One region of the Alicycliphilus soli genome, then DNA from elsewhere that is predicted to be linked to it. Evidence: riboswitches for the same ligand, from Rfam matches in the RefSeq annotation. Region 1 holds a riboswitch; each other region holds the start of a gene.
What was found. A riboswitch is a leader RNA that binds a small molecule or an ion and turns the genes downstream of it on or off. The one in region 1 is predicted to bind cobalamin.
Positions count from the first base shown of each region.

Region 2: another riboswitch for cobalamin. It lies ahead of bluB (5,6-dimethylbenzimidazole synthase); the one in region 1 lies ahead of cobW (cobalamin biosynthesis protein CobW).
Region 3: another riboswitch for cobalamin. It lies ahead of ABUE11_RS12600 (TonB-dependent receptor); the one in region 1 lies ahead of cobW (cobalamin biosynthesis protein CobW).

Region 1 is NZ_CP160388.1:3,743,815-3,749,109, reverse strand. Features, by position in the region: gene uvrA (excinuclease ABC subunit UvrA) at 1-1,007, shown strand, start outside; cobalamin riboswitch at 1,118-1,409, shown strand; gene cobW (cobalamin biosynthesis protein CobW) at 1,759-2,814, shown strand; gene cobN (cobaltochelatase subunit CobN) at 2,872-5,295, shown strand, end outside.
Region 2 is NZ_CP160388.1:1,123,318-1,128,612, forward strand. Features, by position in the region: gene ABUE11_RS05325 (cobyric acid synthase) at 1-1,144, shown strand, start outside; cobalamin riboswitch at 1,170-1,361, shown strand; gene bluB (5,6-dimethylbenzimidazole synthase) at 1,406-2,167, shown strand; gene cobT (nicotinate-nucleotide--dimethylbenzimidazole phosphoribosyltransferase) at 2,256-3,341, shown strand; gene ABUE11_RS05340 (macro domain-containing protein) at 3,435-3,938, shown strand; gene nth (endonuclease III) at 3,961-4,599, opposite strand; gene ABUE11_RS05350 (PLP-dependent aminotransferase family protein) at 4,684-5,295, shown strand, end outside.
Region 3 is NZ_CP160388.1:2,642,945-2,648,239, forward strand. Features, by position in the region: gene ABUE11_RS12595 (cobyrinate a,c-diamide synthase) at 1-709, opposite strand, end outside; gene ABUE11_RS12600 (TonB-dependent receptor) at 718-2,598, opposite strand; cobalamin riboswitch at 2,681-2,931, opposite strand; gene ABUE11_RS12605 (DUF904 domain-containing protein) at 2,967-3,188, shown strand; gene ABUE11_RS12610 (cell division protein ZapA) at 3,185-3,547, shown strand; gene ABUE11_RS12615 (EAL domain-containing protein) at 3,814-5,295, opposite strand, start outside.

The DNA of each region.
Region 1 (5,295 bases):
GGCTGCAGGCGCTGCGCGTGCTCGGCGCCACGGGCAACAACCTGCAGGGCGTGAGCGTGGAATTTCCCGTGGGCCTGCTGACCTGCGTGACCGGCGTCTCCGGCTCGGGCAAGAGCACCCTGGTCAACGACACGCTGCACCGCGCCGCCGCGCGCCTGATCCACCGCGCCCACGAGGAACCCGCGCCGCACGAGGGCATCGAGGGCCTGGAGTATTTCGACAAGGTCATCAACGTGGACCAGTCGCCCATAGGCCGCACGCCGCGCAGCAACCCGGCCACCTACACCGGGCTGTTCACGCCGATCCGCGAGCTCATGGCCGAGACCAATACCGCCAAGGAGCGCGGCTACGGCCCCGGGCGCTTCTCGTTCAACGTCTCGCAGGCCGCGGGCGGCGGGCGCTGCGAGGCCTGCCAGGGCGACGGCGTGGTCAAGGTGGAGATGCACTTTCTGCCCGACGTCTACGTGCCCTGCGACGTCTGCCACGGCCAGCGCTACAACCGCGAGACGCTGCAGGTGCAGTGGAAGGGCAAGAACATCGCCGACATCCTGGAGCTCACCGTGGAGGACGCGCATGCCTTCTTCAAGGACGTTCCCGCGATCGCGCGCAAGCTGCAGACGCTGCTGGACGTGGGCCTGTCCTACATCCGCCTGGGCCAGAGCGCGACCACGCTCTCGGGCGGGGAGGCCCAGCGCGTGAAACTGGCGCAGGAACTCAGCCGCCGCGACACCGGCCGCACGCTCTACATCCTGGACGAGCCCACGACCGGCCTGCACTTTGCCGACATCGAGCTCTTGCTCAAGGTGCTGCTGCAGCTGCGCGACGCGGGCAACACCATCGTCGTCATCGAGCACAACCTCGACGTGATCAAGACCGCTGACTGGCTCATCGACATGGGCCCCGAGGGCGGCGCCGGCGGTGGCCAGGTCGTCGCCGTGGGCACGCCCGAGGAGGTGGCGGCGAACGAGGCCAGCCATACCGGGCGCTATCTGCGGCGGTATCTGTGACCTGCCCACGGCCTGCCGCCTCGGGCGGGGGCGGGAGCGAGAAGGGACATGGCCGTTCCGGGATAATCGCCGCACGGCACCTCACTGCGCGGTCGCGCCATTGCGCAATGACGGTGCCGAGATTCAAAGGTGCCTGCACAGGACCAGAGCGTCATCGACGCGCGGGTTGGCAGGTGAAACGGGAAGCAGGTGCGCGCCGCGATTCATGGGCGCAAGGCCTGCGCTGCCCCCGCAACGGTAGGTGAAGTCACGGGTTCTCTTGCTGATCGGTTCCATGGACCGGCCAGCGGCCACTGCGCCACAGACGGCGTGGGAAGGCGACGAACCGAGGCCGCGCATGGCACATGGCCCAGCGCAGGCGCTTCACAAGCCCGGAGACCGGCCTTGGGATCGCTTCGGACGCCGCGGGAGGGCGCAGTCCGGGTTGACGATCGGCTGATTGCCCAGGTGCTCAAACGCATGGCGAACGGCCCATCCATCCCAGGGAATGCGACGGAACGCGGCGGGTTTGTTGACCGTTTGTTGAGCATTGGGCCAGGGGCCTCGCGGGTGTGCGGGCCATGGTCCCGAGAAACCGCATGCATTTCCCCGTCCCCGAGCCGCCACCGCGCGTACGCGCCTGCGGCCTCCTTCTTGCCGTCTCCTTGCGCATATCGAACCCGGGCCGAATCCGCCGTGCGGCGCATTGGCGCGCGCCAGGGCGCGCGCAGTCATGCCGGCCCTGATGTTTTCCCCTTCGAGAGATTGATCCATGCACACCACCAAGATCCCCGCCACCATCGTTACCGGCTTTCTCGGCAGCGGCAAGACCACGCTGATGCGCCACATCCTCGAGCAGGCCCGGGGCCTGCGTGTGGCCGTCATCGTCAACGAGTTCGGCGAGCTCGGCATCGACGGCGACATCCTCAGGACCTGCGCCATCGGCTGCAGGGAGGAGGGCGGCGCCGACGCCCCCGAAGGCCGCATCTACGAGCTGGCCAACGGCTGCATGTGCTGCACCGTGCAGGAGGAGTTCTTCCCCGTGATGAAGGCCTTGGCCGAGCGCCGCCAGGACATCGACGTGCTGCTGATAGAGACCAGCGGCCTGGCCCTGCCCAAGCCCCTGGTGCAGGCCTTCCAGTGGCCCGAGATCGCCAGCGTGTTCACCGTGGACTCGGTCGTCACCGTGGTCGACACGCCCGCGGCCGCGGCCGGCCAGTTTGCCCACGACCCCCACGCCGTCGATGCGCAGCGCCGGGCCGACCCCAACCTCGACCACGAGGCCAGCCTGCACGAGCTGTTCGAGGACCAGCTCTCGGCCGCCGACCTGGTGGTGCTGTCCAAGGCCGATCTGGTCACGCCGCAGCAGCTGGCGCAGGTGCGCGCCCTGGTGGCCGAGGAGGTGCCCGCCGAGGTCAAGATGGTCGAGGCCGTGCAGGGCCAGGTGCCGCTCTCGGTGCTGCTGGGCCAGCAGCGCGCGGCCGAGGCCTCGATCAACGAGCGGCACAGCCACCACGACCACGAGGAGGACCACGAGCACGACGCGTTCGACTCGCTGTTCATCGACCTGGGCGCCGTGGACCGCGATCGGCTCATGCAGGCCCTGCACGCCATCGTGCAGGCGCATGCGGTGCTGCGCGTCAAGGGCTTTGCCGCGCTGCAGGGCAAGCGGATGCGCCTGCTGGTGCAGGGTGTGGGCCGGCGCTTCGACGCCTACTTCGACCGCGCCTGGCAGGACGGCGAGGCGCAGGCCACAAGGCTGGTGTTCATCGGCAAGGGCCTGGATGCCGCCGTGCTGCGCCAGGCGCTGCTGTCGGCAGAAGTTTAGGCAAAATCGGCCTCCAGCCCTTTGTGGGAAAGCGCGAACAGCTATTGTTTTTGAGTCATGCACCTGCTCAGTACCCGCCCCGGCGGCTTTGTCGAAGACGACAGCGTCGTCACCCGTCTGGACCAGACGCCCGCCGAGATGGTGGTGCTCAGCTCGGCCGACACCACCCTGTCGCTGCTCGCCGATGCCTACCGGCTGTGGCAGCAGGCCGAGGCGCCCGAGCCCGTGCCCACGCTGCGGCTGGCGAATCTGCTGCACCTGCGCCAGAGCGCATCGCTGGACCTGTACATCGACGAGGTGCTGCAGCACGCCAGGCTGGTCATCGTCGATCACCTGGGGGCCGAGTCGGCCTGGCCCTATGGCATCGACCAGCTGCGCAAACTGGCGCTGGCCCGCGGCCAGCAGCTGGCCATGTTCTCGGGCGACAGCCAGGAAGACCTGGACCTGCTGGCCAAGGGCACGCTCGCGCCCGAGCGCAGCCGCATGCTGTGGCAATACCTGCGCGCCGGCGGCCTGGCCAATGCGCGTGAGTTCCTGCGCATGGGCGCGGCCTGGGGGCTGGGCCGCGCGGTGCAGGGTGCGCCCGTGCGCGTGCTGCCGCCCGTGGCCGTGCATGTGCCCCTGGCCTGGGCCGGCGACATGCCGGGCCATCTGCCCGGAATCGACGACCTGCGCGCGCAGTGGCTGCCGGGGGCGCCCGTGGTCATGCTGGTGTTCTATCGCTCGCACCTGCTCGCGGCCAACACCGACGCCTTCGACGCCATGGCCGAGGCCCTGCGCGCGCGGGGCCTGAACCCGCTGCCGCTGGCGCTCGAATCGCTCAAGGATGGGCTGTGCCTGCAGACACTGCGCGCGCTGTGCGCGGCCCACGACGTGCAGCTCATCCTCAACACCACCGCGTTTGCCGCGCTGGGCGAGCATGCGCGCGCGGGCAGCGATGGCGACATCGACAGCCTGGCGGGCGACATCCCCGTGCTGCAGGTCATCGCCAGCGGCGCCAACCGCGACGACTGGCTGGCCGACACCCAGGGCCTGCGCCCGCGCGACATCGCCATGCAGGTCGTGCTGCCCGAGATGGACGGCCGCATCATGACGCGCGCCATCAGCTTCAAGGGCCTGGCGCACCGCTGCGCGCTGACGCAGACCGACATCGTGGCCTACCAGCCCGAGCCCGACCGCGTGCAATGGGTGGCCGAGCTCGCGCGGCGCTGGTGCCTGCTGCGCAGCAAGCCCGCGGCCGAGAAGCGCGCGGCGCTGGTGCTGGCCAACTACCCCGGCAGCGAGGCGCGCCTGGGCAGCGGCGTGGGGCTGGACACGCCCGCCTCCGTGCTGGCGCTGCTCGCCCAGCTCGAACGCGATGGCTGGCACCTGGGCGATGCGGCCGCGCGCCCGGCCGACGGCCAGGCCCTGATGGAGCGGCTGCAGCAGGGCATAGCCAACGACCCCGCCCAATGGCCGCTGCGCGCCGCCAGCCAGGGCTATGCGCTCGCGGCCTATCGCCAGCGCCTGGCGCAACTGCCCGAGGGCATGGCCGATGCCGTCACCGCCCGCTGGGGCGCGCCCGAGCAGGACCCCATGCTGCGCGAAGGCTGGTTCATGGTGGCCGGGCTGCAGCTGGGCCATGTCTTCATCGGCATACAGCCCGCGCGCGCGCTCGACGGCCGCAACGACTACGCCCAATACCACGACGCCGAGCTTGTGCCGCCGCACCACTATCTGGCCTTCTACTTCTGGCTGCGCGACGTGTTCGGCGTCGATGCCATGGTGCATGTGGGCAAGCACGGCAATCTGGAATGGCTGCCTGGCAAGAGCCTGGCGCTGTCGCAGCACTGCTGGCCCGACGCCATCCTCGGGCCGCTGCCCCATGTCTACCCCTTCATCGTCAACGACCCCGGCGAGGGCGCGCAGGCCAAGCGCCGCAGCCAGGCCGTCATCATCGACCACCTGATGCCGCCGCTGGCCCGCGCCGACAACCACGGCCCCATGCAGGAGCTCGAGCGCCTGGTCGACGAGTATTACGACGCGCTGCTGGTGGACCAGCGCCGCGCGGGCCTGCTGCGGCGCCAGATCCTCGACATGGCGCGTAGCCAGGACCTGCTGCGCGAGCTCGGCGTGGACGGCGCGCGCGCGCCGGACGAGCAGATCCTCGAGCGCATCGACGCCTATCTGTGCGAGCTCAAGGAAACCCAGATCCGCGACGGCCTGCATGTCTTCGGCCATTCGCCCGAGGGCGCGCAGCGCGACTCCACGCTGCTGGCGCTGGCGCGCTACCCGGCCGCGGGCGAGCAGGGCCTGCTCCACGCGCTGGCGGCCGACCTGCTGCCCGGCTGCGACTGGAACCCGCTGGACATGGACGCCGCCGAGCCCTGGACCGGCCCGCGCCCGCAGGTGCTGGCCCGGCTCGATGCCGGCGCCTGGCGCCATGGCGGCGACACGCGCGAGCGGCTGGAGCTGCTGGCGCTGCGCGTGCTGCAGCGCCCC
Region 2 (5,295 bases), 1.2 Mb from region 1:
GCCCTGGCGCGGCCGCAGCCAGCAGGTGTGGCCGCAGATTGCGGCGGCGCTCGACGCGCTGCGCGCCGAGAACGACGTGGTCGTCATCGAGGGCGCGGGCTCGCCGGCCGAGATCAACCTGATGCAGAGCGACGTGGTGAACATGCGCGTGGCGCGCCACGTCCAGGCGCGCTGTCTGCTCGCGGCCGACATCGACCGCGGCGGCGCCTTTGCCCATCTGTACGGCACCTGGGCGCTGCTGCCGGAGGAGGATCGCGCGCTGATCGCGGGCTTTGTGCTCAACAAGTTCCGTGGCGATGCGGCGCTGCTGGCCCCCGCGCCCGAGATGCTGAAGGAAAAGACGGGCGTGCCCGTGGTCGCCACCATCCCCATGCAATGGAACCATGGCCTGCCGGAAGAAGATGGTGTTTTTGACGCCCGCAGCACCGGGCAGGGCGCCATCCACACGCGCATCGCCGTGGTGGCCTATCCGCGCATCAGCAATCTCGACGAGTTCCAGCCGCTCAAGAACCTGCCCGGCGTGCACCTGGCCTGGGCGCGCAGCCCGGCCGAGCTGGAGGGCGCCGACTGGATCATCCTGCCCGGCAGCAAGGCCACGGCCGCGGACCTGGCCTGGCTGCGTGCCCAGGGGCTCGATGCCGCCATCGCCCAGCATGCCGCGCGCGGCGGCCGCGTGCTGGGCGTCTGCGGCGGCCTGCAGATGCTGGGCGAGGCGCTGATCGACACCCAGGGCGTGGACGGCAACGGTCCGGGCCTGGGCCTGCTGCCGCTGGTCACGAGCTTCGAGGCCACCAAGACCGTGCGCCTGACGCAGGCGCGCTTTGGCGCCGCGCAGGGCGCCTGGCAGGCGCTGGCGGGCGTGGCCGTGCAGGGCTACGAGATCCACCACGGCCAGACCGCACAGCACCCGGCCATGGCCGCCAAGGGCGACGTGGCGCGCGAGCTGATCCCCGGCCTGGCCTGGCAGAACCAGGGCGGCAACGTGCTCGGCCTGTACCTGCACGGCATGTTCGAGGATGCGGCCGTGCTGCGCGCGCTGTTTGGCGCCGGCGCGCCCACGCTGGACGCCGCGCTCGATGGCCTGGCCGGCTGCATCGCGCGGCACTTTGCGCCCGGGGTGCTGGACGCCCTGGCCGCGCATTGATTGCGTGGGGCGCCTGCCGCGGTTGCTATCATCCGCGCCCTCAGGTGCCCGTGGTCGCAAGGCCGGGGGAGAATCGGGAAGGCGGTGCAAGTCCGCCGCGTGCCCAACGCTGTAAGGAGGATGACCCCCGCTCGATGCCACTGGCCGCCAAGGCCGGGAAGGCGCGGGGGCCAGTGGAGTCCGAGCCAGAAGACCGGCCTGAACGTTCAACGCGCTGCAAGGCCGGGCAGCGTGCGATCTATTCACGCACAGGGGACTGCCATGAATACCGACGAGGCGCAAGCCACGCCAGGCGCGCACGCCTTTACACCCGAGGCCCGCGACGCCGTCTACCACGCCATTTTTTCGCGCCGTGACGTGCGCGGGCAGTTTCTGCCCACGCCCGTGCCCGACGAGGTGCTGAGCCGCATCCTCACCGCCGCGCACCATGCGCCCTCGGTGGGCTTCATGCAGCCCTGGAACTTCCTCGTGGTGCGCGCGCAGGACGCCAAGCGCCGCGTGCACGACGCCTTCGCCAGGGCCCATGCCGAGGCCGCCGACATGTTCCAGGACGAAAAACGCGCCATGTACCAGCGCCTCAAGCTCGAGGGCATTCTGGAGGCGCCCGTCGGCATCTGCATCACCTGCGACCGCGAGCGCACCGGGCCCGTGGTGCTGGGGCGCACCCACATGAAGACCATGGACCTGTACAGCAGCGTCTGCGCCGTGCAGAACCTGTGGCTGGCCGCGCGCGCCGAGGGGCTGGGCGTGGGCTGGGTCAGCATCTTTCACCAGGCCGACCTGCAGCAGGCGCTGGCCATCCCCAGGAACATCACCCCCATCGCCTACCTGTGCGTGGGCTATGTGAGCCATTTTCACGACCGGCCCGAGCTCGAGACCGCCGGCTGGCTGCCGCGCCTGCCCATGGAAGAGCTGGTGTACTTCGAGCAGTGGGGCCGGCGCGACGACCGGCAGCCGCTCGTCGAGCACCTGCGGCGCGACCAGGCCGCGGCGCAGCGCAGCCGGCGCGCCGGCGCGGTGTGAGACGCCGAGCCCACCCATTCCACCTGCTTTCATCGATGCGCAGGCCCGTGCGCGGGCCGCGCTTTCTTTGTCCATAGTTGCAACATCCATGACCACCCCATCGACTACCTCTACGTCCTTCACGCTGCCTCCGATTGCCGACCTCGCAGACCCGCAGCTCACGGTCGCCCTGCAGCACCGGCTGGACCACAAGACCAAGCCGCTGGGCGCACTCGGGCGCCTGGAGGCGCTCGCATTGCGCCTGGGCCAGATCCTGGGCACCGACACCCCCGTGCTGCGCGCGCCGCAGGTGCTGGTCTGCGCGGCCGACCATGGCCTGGCGGCGCGGGGCGTGTCCGCCTACCCAAGCGACGTGACCTGGCAGATGGTGGAGAACTTCCTCGCCGGCGGCGCTGCCGTGAGCGTGCTGGCACGCCAGCATGGCCTGCAGCTCACCGTGGCCGACTGCGGCGTGGCGCGCGAGATTCCCGCGCGCGCGGCCGCACCGGGGGCGCCGCGCCTGGTCAGCTGCCGCATTGCCGCGGGCACGCAGGACGCGAGCGGCGGCCCGGCCATGAGCGCCGCGCAGTGCGAGCAGGCGCTGGCCAACGGCATGGCCATCGTGCGCGGCCTGCCCGGCAATGTGCTGCTGCTGGGTGAGATGGGCATAGGCAACACCTCGGTGGCCTCGCTGCTGCTGGCGCGGCTCGCCGGCGTGGCGCTGGCCGACTGCGTGGGCGCCGGCACGGGGCTGGACGAGACGGGCATCGCACGCAAGCGCGCCGTGCTGCAGCGGGCGCTCGATGCCAACGCCGGTGCCACCGAGCCGCTGGCCGCGCTCGCGGCCCTGGGCGGGTTCGAGGTCGCCACGCTCACGGGCGCCGTGCTGCAGGCCGCGGCCGAGCGCCGCGTGATCGTGGTCGACGGCTTCATCACCAGCGCCGCCGTGCTGGTGGCCGCACGCCTGGCGCCCCATGTGCTGCAGCGCTGCGTGTTCGCCCACCGCTCGGGCGAGCGCGGCCATGCGTTCATGCTGCAGGCGCTGCAGGCCGAGCCGCTGCTGGACATGGGCCTGCGCCTGGGCGAAGGCTCGGGCGCCGCCCTGGCCTGGCCGCTGCTGGAATCGGCCTGCCGCGTGCTGCGCGAGATGGCGAGCTTCGAGAGCGCGGGTGTCGCCGGGCCCAGCGAGTCTTGATCTGGGTTAATGCGGGTAAACCCTGGGGTGCTATGGTTTCTGTGAGGGAAGGGCAAACGGTATTGCCCACCTCCATCACAGAAAGGACAGCGAATGATCAAAGAAGTCACCGGCGACATCCTGCTCAGCAAGGCGGATCTGTTGGCACATGGCATTTCGGCCCAGGACCCCTTCGACAGCGGCCTGGCCCTGGCGCTGCGCGAGCGCTGGCCTTCGCTGGTCAAGGACTACCGCCACGACACGCGTTCCAACGCCATAGGCGCGGGCGAGGTCTGGGCGTGGACGGGCGTGCAGGAAGGCGGCGGCGTGCGCCGCATCATGAACCTGGTCACGCAGAACACGCTGGGCCAGGGCCCGACGGCAAAACCTGGCAAGGCCAGCATCGAAAACGTGCGCGCCGCGCTGCAGAACCTGGCCCGCTTCGTGCGCCAGGAGCAGATCACCAGCGTCGCCCTGCCGCGTCTGGCCACGGGTGTGGGCGGCCTGGAGTGGGACGAGGTCAGGCCGCTCATCACGCAATACCTGGGCGAGTTGGGCGTGCCCGTGATCGTCTACAGCACCTACCGCAAGGACATGCAGGCCGACGAAGGGCTGTGATGGCCCAGATTGCCGGCGCCGCTCAAGGCGCCGGCGTCTTGGGCTCGTAGTCGCAATAGGGCGCCACAGCGCATTCCCAGCAGCGTGGCTTGCGCGCCTGGCAGACATAGCGGCCCAGCAGGATCAGCCAGTGGTGCGCGTCCACCAGGTACTGCTGCGGCACGCGTTCGAGCAGGCGCTGCTCCACCTCCAGCGGGTTCCTGCCCGGCGCCAGGCCCGTGCGGTTGGACACGCGAAAGATATGCGTGTCCACCGCCATGGTGGGCTGGCCGAAGGCCACGTTGAGCACCACGTTGGCCGTCTTGCGCCCCACGCCGGGCAACTGCTCGAGCGCCTCGCGCGTGCGCGGCACCTGGCCGCCATGCTGCTCCACCAGGATGCGGCAGGTGGCCAGCAGGTTCTTGGCCTTGGTGCGGTACAGGCCTATGGTCTTGATGTAGCCCTCCAAGCCCTCCAGGCCCAGGTCGAGGATGGCCTGGGGCGTGTTCGCCACCGGGAACAGCCGGCACGTGGCCTTGTTCACGCCCACGTCGGTGGCCTGGGCCGAGAGCAGTACCGCGGCCAGCAGCTCGAACACATTGGTGTATTCCAGCTCGGTATTGGGCTGGGGGTTGGCGGCCTTGAGGGTGGCGAAGAAGGCTTCTATATCGCGGGGCTTCATGGCGGTGATTGTCACCGCGCCGGCGAGGGCGCCGCGATTGGCGACAATGCAGGATTGTTCGCCAACCGCTCTGCCACCCACGCCATGCAATTTGCCGACCGTCTCGACAACGTAGAAACCTCCGCCATCCGCGAGCTGTTCAAGCTGCTGGGCAAGCCCGGCATCATCAGCTTTGCGGGCGGCTTTCCCGACAGCGCCATGTTCGACGTGGAGGGCATTCGCGAGGCCAGCGCCCGCGCCCTGGCCGAGGAGCCCGGCGCCGCACTGCAATACGGTGCCACCGAGGGCTACGAGCCGCTGCGCGCGCAGCTCTCGGCCTTCATGTCCGAAAAGGGCGCGCGGGACGTGGCCCCGGGCGAGCTCATCGTCACCACCGGCAGCCAGCAGGCGCTGGACCTGCTGGGCAAGACCATGATCAGCCCTGGGGACAAGGTGATCGTCGAGGGCCCGACGTTTCTCGCCACCATCCAGTGCTTTCGCCTCTATGGCGCCGAGCTCATCAGCGCGCCCATCGACGGCGATGGCGTGAACACGGATGCGCTGGAGCGGCTCATCGCCGAGCACCGGCCCAAGCTTGTGTACCTGATTCCCACCTTCGGCAACCCCAGTGGCGCCACGCTGAGTCTGGCGCGGCGCAAGAAGGTGCTGGAGCTGGCCGTCAAGTACCAGACGCTTGTCGTCGAGGACGATCCCTAT
Region 3 (5,295 bases), 1.1 Mb from region 1:
CCTCGGGCTGCGGCGCGAAGTCCACGGCAAAGCGCTCGAGCGCCCTCGCGTCCATCTGGCCGAGCGGCGTGGCGGCGAGCGCGTCGGCCGCGGCGTCCAGGCGCGCAATGGCGTCGGGCAGCTCGTGCGCGGCCACCAGGCCCAGATGGCGCTCGGGCAGGAGCGGCCCGCCGCCCTCGCCCGCCAGGCGCGGCAGCGCGCCCAGCCAGTCCGCGCCGTCGCGCAGACCATCCTTCAGCAGCTGCGCGTGGTGCGCGCCGGCCACGCGGTTGGCCAACACCCCCGCCCAGGGCAGGCCGGGACGGAAGGTCTTGAGGCCATGCGCAATGGCGCCCAGCGTACCGCCCATGGCCCAGGCATCGACGACGGCGAGCACCGGCACACCAAAGCGCGCGGCCAGGTCGGCCACGCTGTCCGCGCCGTCGAATAGGCCCATCACGCCCTCGATGAGCAGCAGGTCGGCATCGCCCGCCGCGGCGTACAGGCGCGCGGCGCAGTCCTCGGCGCCCGTCATCCACAGGTCGAGCTGCTGCACGGGCGCGCCGCTGGCGAGCTGGTGCCAGTAGGGGTCCAGATAGTCCGGCCCGCACTTGAACACGCGCACGCGCCGGCCCTGCCGGGCGTGCAGGCGCGCAAGCGCCGCGGTAACGGTGGTCTTGCCCTGGCCGGAGGCGCAGGCGGCGGTGATCAAGGCGGGGCAGCGGTGCATGGCGGACCTTAACGCGGCGCCCACTTCAGACCGACATAAACCGTGCGCCCACCCGTGGCGTAGGTGCGTGCGGTCTGGTAGTCCCTGTCGGCGAGGTTGTCCACGCGTGCGAGCAGCGTCACGTCGCGGCCCAGACGCTTGGAGGTGTAGAGGTTGACCGTGGTGTAACCGCCGAGCACGTTGGTGTTGGCGGCGTTGTCGTAGCGGCGTGCCGAGGCGTAGAGCTCGGCGCCCAGCGTCCAGCCCGCAACCATGGTGTCGGCGCCCAGCGTGGCGTAGCGCTTGGCGCGGCGCGCGAGCTGCCTGCCGCTGTCCAGGTCACGCGGGTTCTGCCAGTCCATGGAGCCATGCAGCGACACGCCGGCGATGCGGTGCGTGGCCGACAGCGTCACGCCCTTGTATTCGGCGCGGCCCACGTTTTCGTAGCAGCCAAAGGCCGATGCGCAGCTGCCAGCGGCGCCGAAGTTGATGAGGTTGGTCACGCGGTTGCGGTAGGCCACCAGGCCCACGCTGCTCGCGCCCTGGCTCCAGCGCGTGCCGATCTCGATGTTGCGGCCCTTCTCGGGCTGCAGGCCGGGCGCACCGTACTCGCTGAAGCGCTGGTAGAGCGTGGGCGCGCGGAACGACGTGCCGCCCGCGGCCGTGATGCGCCACTGCGGCGTGATCGCGTAGCCATAGGACAGGCTGCCCGTGCCCTTGCCGCCGAACTCGCTGTCGTCGTCATAGCGCAGGTTGGCCTGCAGCGCGTGCGCACCCTGGTTCAGCCCATAGCCCAGAGCCAGGGCGTTCTGCGAGCGGTCACGTTGGAGGTCTCCCACGAAGGCCGTGGCAGGGTTGTGCAGCTCGTCCTCACGACGCTCCAGCGCCGCGGTGAACAGGTGGGCACCCAGGCGCCACTCGTTCTGCAGCAGGTAGTTGCGCAGCGTGGTCTCGGTCATGTAGAAGTTGGGCGTGGTGCTGTACTTGCTGTCCGACTGCGTGACCTGCACTCGCGTCTTGTACACATCGCTCCACTGGGCCAGCCAAGCCAGGCCACCAGTGCGCAGCTGGTGGTGGTTGCGGTCGTCGGCGGTCAGGCTGCCGTCGTACTGCGAGTTGAGATTGCTGGCCAGCAATGTGCCCTCGATGCGGTGGGTCTTGTTGATCTGCAGGCCCACCTTTGCATTGGCCGTGCTGCGGCGATAGCCGTCGTCGTCCGGGTTGTAGGCCGCGCCCACGCGCGTGCTGAAGCCATCGGCGCGCTCGTGCGACAGGCCGAGCGAATAGTCCACCATGCCGCTGCCGCCGCTCACGCCGGCCTGCACGGTGCGCGTGCCCTGGTTGCCCAGGCCCACGCCCACGTACGGTGCAGGGGCGCCCTCACCCTTCTTGGTAAACAACTGGATCACGCCGCCAATGGCGTCGGAGCCGTAGACGGCGGCCGCAGGGCCGCGCACGACCTCGATGCGGTCGATCTGCGACAGCGGAATCTGCTCCCAGACCACGCCGCCCGTGGACTGGGAGTCCAGGCGCACGCCATCGAGATACACGGCCGTGAAGCGCGACTCGGCTCCGCGCAGGTAGACGCTGCCGCTGCTGCCCTGGCCACCGTTGCGCGAGATCTGCACGCCGGGCAGGCGCGCGATCACGTCGATGACGCCGGTGGCGCCGCTGGCCTCGATGGTTTCGCGGTCGACGATGGAGACGTCGGACACCAGGTCAGACAGCGGCTGGGCCACGCGCGTGGCGGTTACCACGGTCTCGCGCAGTTGCTGCTCGGTGGCGGCCTGCGCCACCAGGGTCTGGGCCATGACCGGCCAGGCGGCGCCCAGCGCCAGGGTCAGCGCGGTCACGCGCACATGGGTGGCCAGTGCGGTGCTGCGCACTTTGGACGAACGGATCTTCTTCATGTGGGAAAAACGGGAATATCGCCACAGCCGACCTCCCCGTCGGCACCTGGGCATCACGGTCACACCGCCCTGGCAAAAGGGCTGGCGAAACCACCTTGTTGGCCGGTATCCGGGCTGGCGGGACAGCTTTCACGGCCTTCCCAGGCACTTGTTCAAGGCACCCAGTGGCATGAGAATGTGAAAGCGGAGCCGAGACAGGACGGCTCATCCGCTGACCGTTGCGGGGGCAGCGCAGGCTGGGGGTGTGCTTCGTGGCGAAGGCCCCTCCCTGCTTCCCGTTGAACTGCGGCCGCGTGAACCACGGCAGCGAGCACCAACGACATCGATTTTACGGGTAAACCCACTGTCACCCTACAATGCGCGGTTCTATGGCCACACCCCACCCCATCGATCTGATTGCGCAGCGCGTCGAGCGCCTGCTGCTGCGCCACGCCGAACTGGAGCGCACCAACGCCCTGCTGGCCGAGCAGGTGGCCACGCTGACCCAGGAGCGCGACTCGCTCAAATCCCGTCTCGGTGCGGCGCGCTCGAGAATCGATGCGCTGCTCGAACGCCTGCCCGAAAACAATCCGACCAAGGACGCGCCATGAAGCAGCTCGAGGTTCAGATCCTGCAGCAAAGCTACCTGCTGGCCTGCCCCGAGGGCCAGGAATCACGCCTGCTCGAGGCGGTGGAACGCGTGGACACGGCCATGACCCGCATTCGCGACGCCGGCAAGGTGCGCGCGCGTGAACGCATCGCCGTGCTGGCGGCCCTCAACCTGGCGTTCGAGATCGCAGACCGCGAAGCCGCCGACCTGGCCGCTGCCAGTCAAAGGCCTGCAATGCCCGAGGCGGCCGACGCTGCCGATGCCCCCGACTCGGCATTGCCGGCTGAACAGGACGCGCGCGTGCAACAGCTGCTTCTGCGCCTCGACGAGGCTCTCGGCGAAGACACCAGCCCGCTGTAACCAGGCCATGCCGGCAGGCGGCAGAGGCTGTTCGCAGCAATTACAATGGAGCCGTCTGCGATGCTGCCGGGCTTTATATTTCCTTGAACCAATGCTCAACGAGCTCGGGCTTGGTACATTGCCTGGTGAGCGTGATCATCTCGCGTCAGATGAACCCAACGCCTGGTTGCCCTCGCCCACCTGAACCCCCGGTTCAGGATGCCGGTCCGGTAGCTTTCGCAGACACCTCTGATTTTTGAGCCCGCGTCGGCGCCTCGCCTTCGCCGTCAATGCTTGGTTGCACGCGACCGGCAAACGGGCCTCACGACCGGGCGCTTGGGCTTCGCAGGCAGCTTGGAGAATTCCGCCGCGCGGCTGCGCAGTTCAGCGGCCGGCAAGGCCGGCGCGCACAGGTAGCCCTGGTAGTGCTCACACCCCATGTCCTGCAGCAACTGGCGCTGCGCCTGTGTTTCCACTCCCTCGGCAACCACCTCGATTCCGAGGGCGCGGCCCATGCTGACAACGGCCTGGACAATGGCACAGTCGCCTTCGTCGGCCGGCAGGCCGCATACGAAGGTTCTGTCGATCTTGAGCCTGTGAATGGCCAGCTTCTTCAGATAGGCCAGGCTGGAATAGCCCGTACCAAAATCGTCGATGGCAAGGCGGAGTCCCATGCCGGTCAATGCCGCAAGCACCTGCTCCATCTCCTTTGCATCGTGCAGCAGTACGCTTTCGGTGAGTTCCAATTCCAGCTGCTGCGCCGGCAAGCCATATCGACTGAGCAATGTCGCAACGCGCTCCACAAAACCGACCTGCCGGAACTCCAGCGCGGAGACATTCACGGACATCAGCAGCGAGGTGCCGCGGTCATGCCAGTAGGCCGCCTCCTTGATCGCCTGCTCCATCACCCAGGCGCCCAGAGTGACAATGAAGCCGGACTCCTCCGCGAGCGGGATGAACACGCCCGGCGATACGACACCCAATTCCGGATCCGTCCACCGGGCCAACGCCTCCACACCAACAATGGTTCCGGCGTTCATGTCCACCTGAGGCTGGAAATGCACCGTCATATGCCCCTGCCCCAGCGCCTGGCGCATGGCATGCTCCATCTTCATGCGCGACAGCAGATTGGCATTCATCTGTGGCCGATAGAAACCGTAGCTGCCGCGCCCACGTTCCTTGACCTGATACATGGCAGTATCGGCCTGCTTGATGAGCTCATCGAGCGAGTCACCGTCCTGCGGGAACATGGACAGGCCAATGCTGCATTGAATGGAGAACGCCATCCCATCGAGCACAAAGGGTGACTGCATTTCATCGATCATGCGCCGCGCCACCGCCTCGGCAACCTCCGTATCGGCACCGTGCAGGTAGATCACGAACTCATCGCCACCGAGGCGGCACAGCATGTCCGATTGACGCAAGCAATGCAGAAGGCGCTCGGACACCAGTTTGAGCACGCGGTCGCCGAAGGCGTGTCCCAGCGAGTCATTGACGATCTTGAAGCGATCGAGATCCAGAAAAAGAATTGCGAATCCGTCACCGCTGGCGCGCGAGGCCTCGATGGCGGCGCCGACCCTCTTGGACAAGAGCCGTCCATTGGGCAGGCCGGTGAGTGTGTCGCTGTACGCAAGCTCCTCTATGCGCTGCTTGGCTGCCAGTTGCTGCGTCAGGTCACGCATGAAGCCTATGCTTTGCTGCGTGCCTCCGTCGTCATCTCTAAGAGCCACCCAGGACAGGTGCACGCTGCAATGGAGGCCATCACCCCG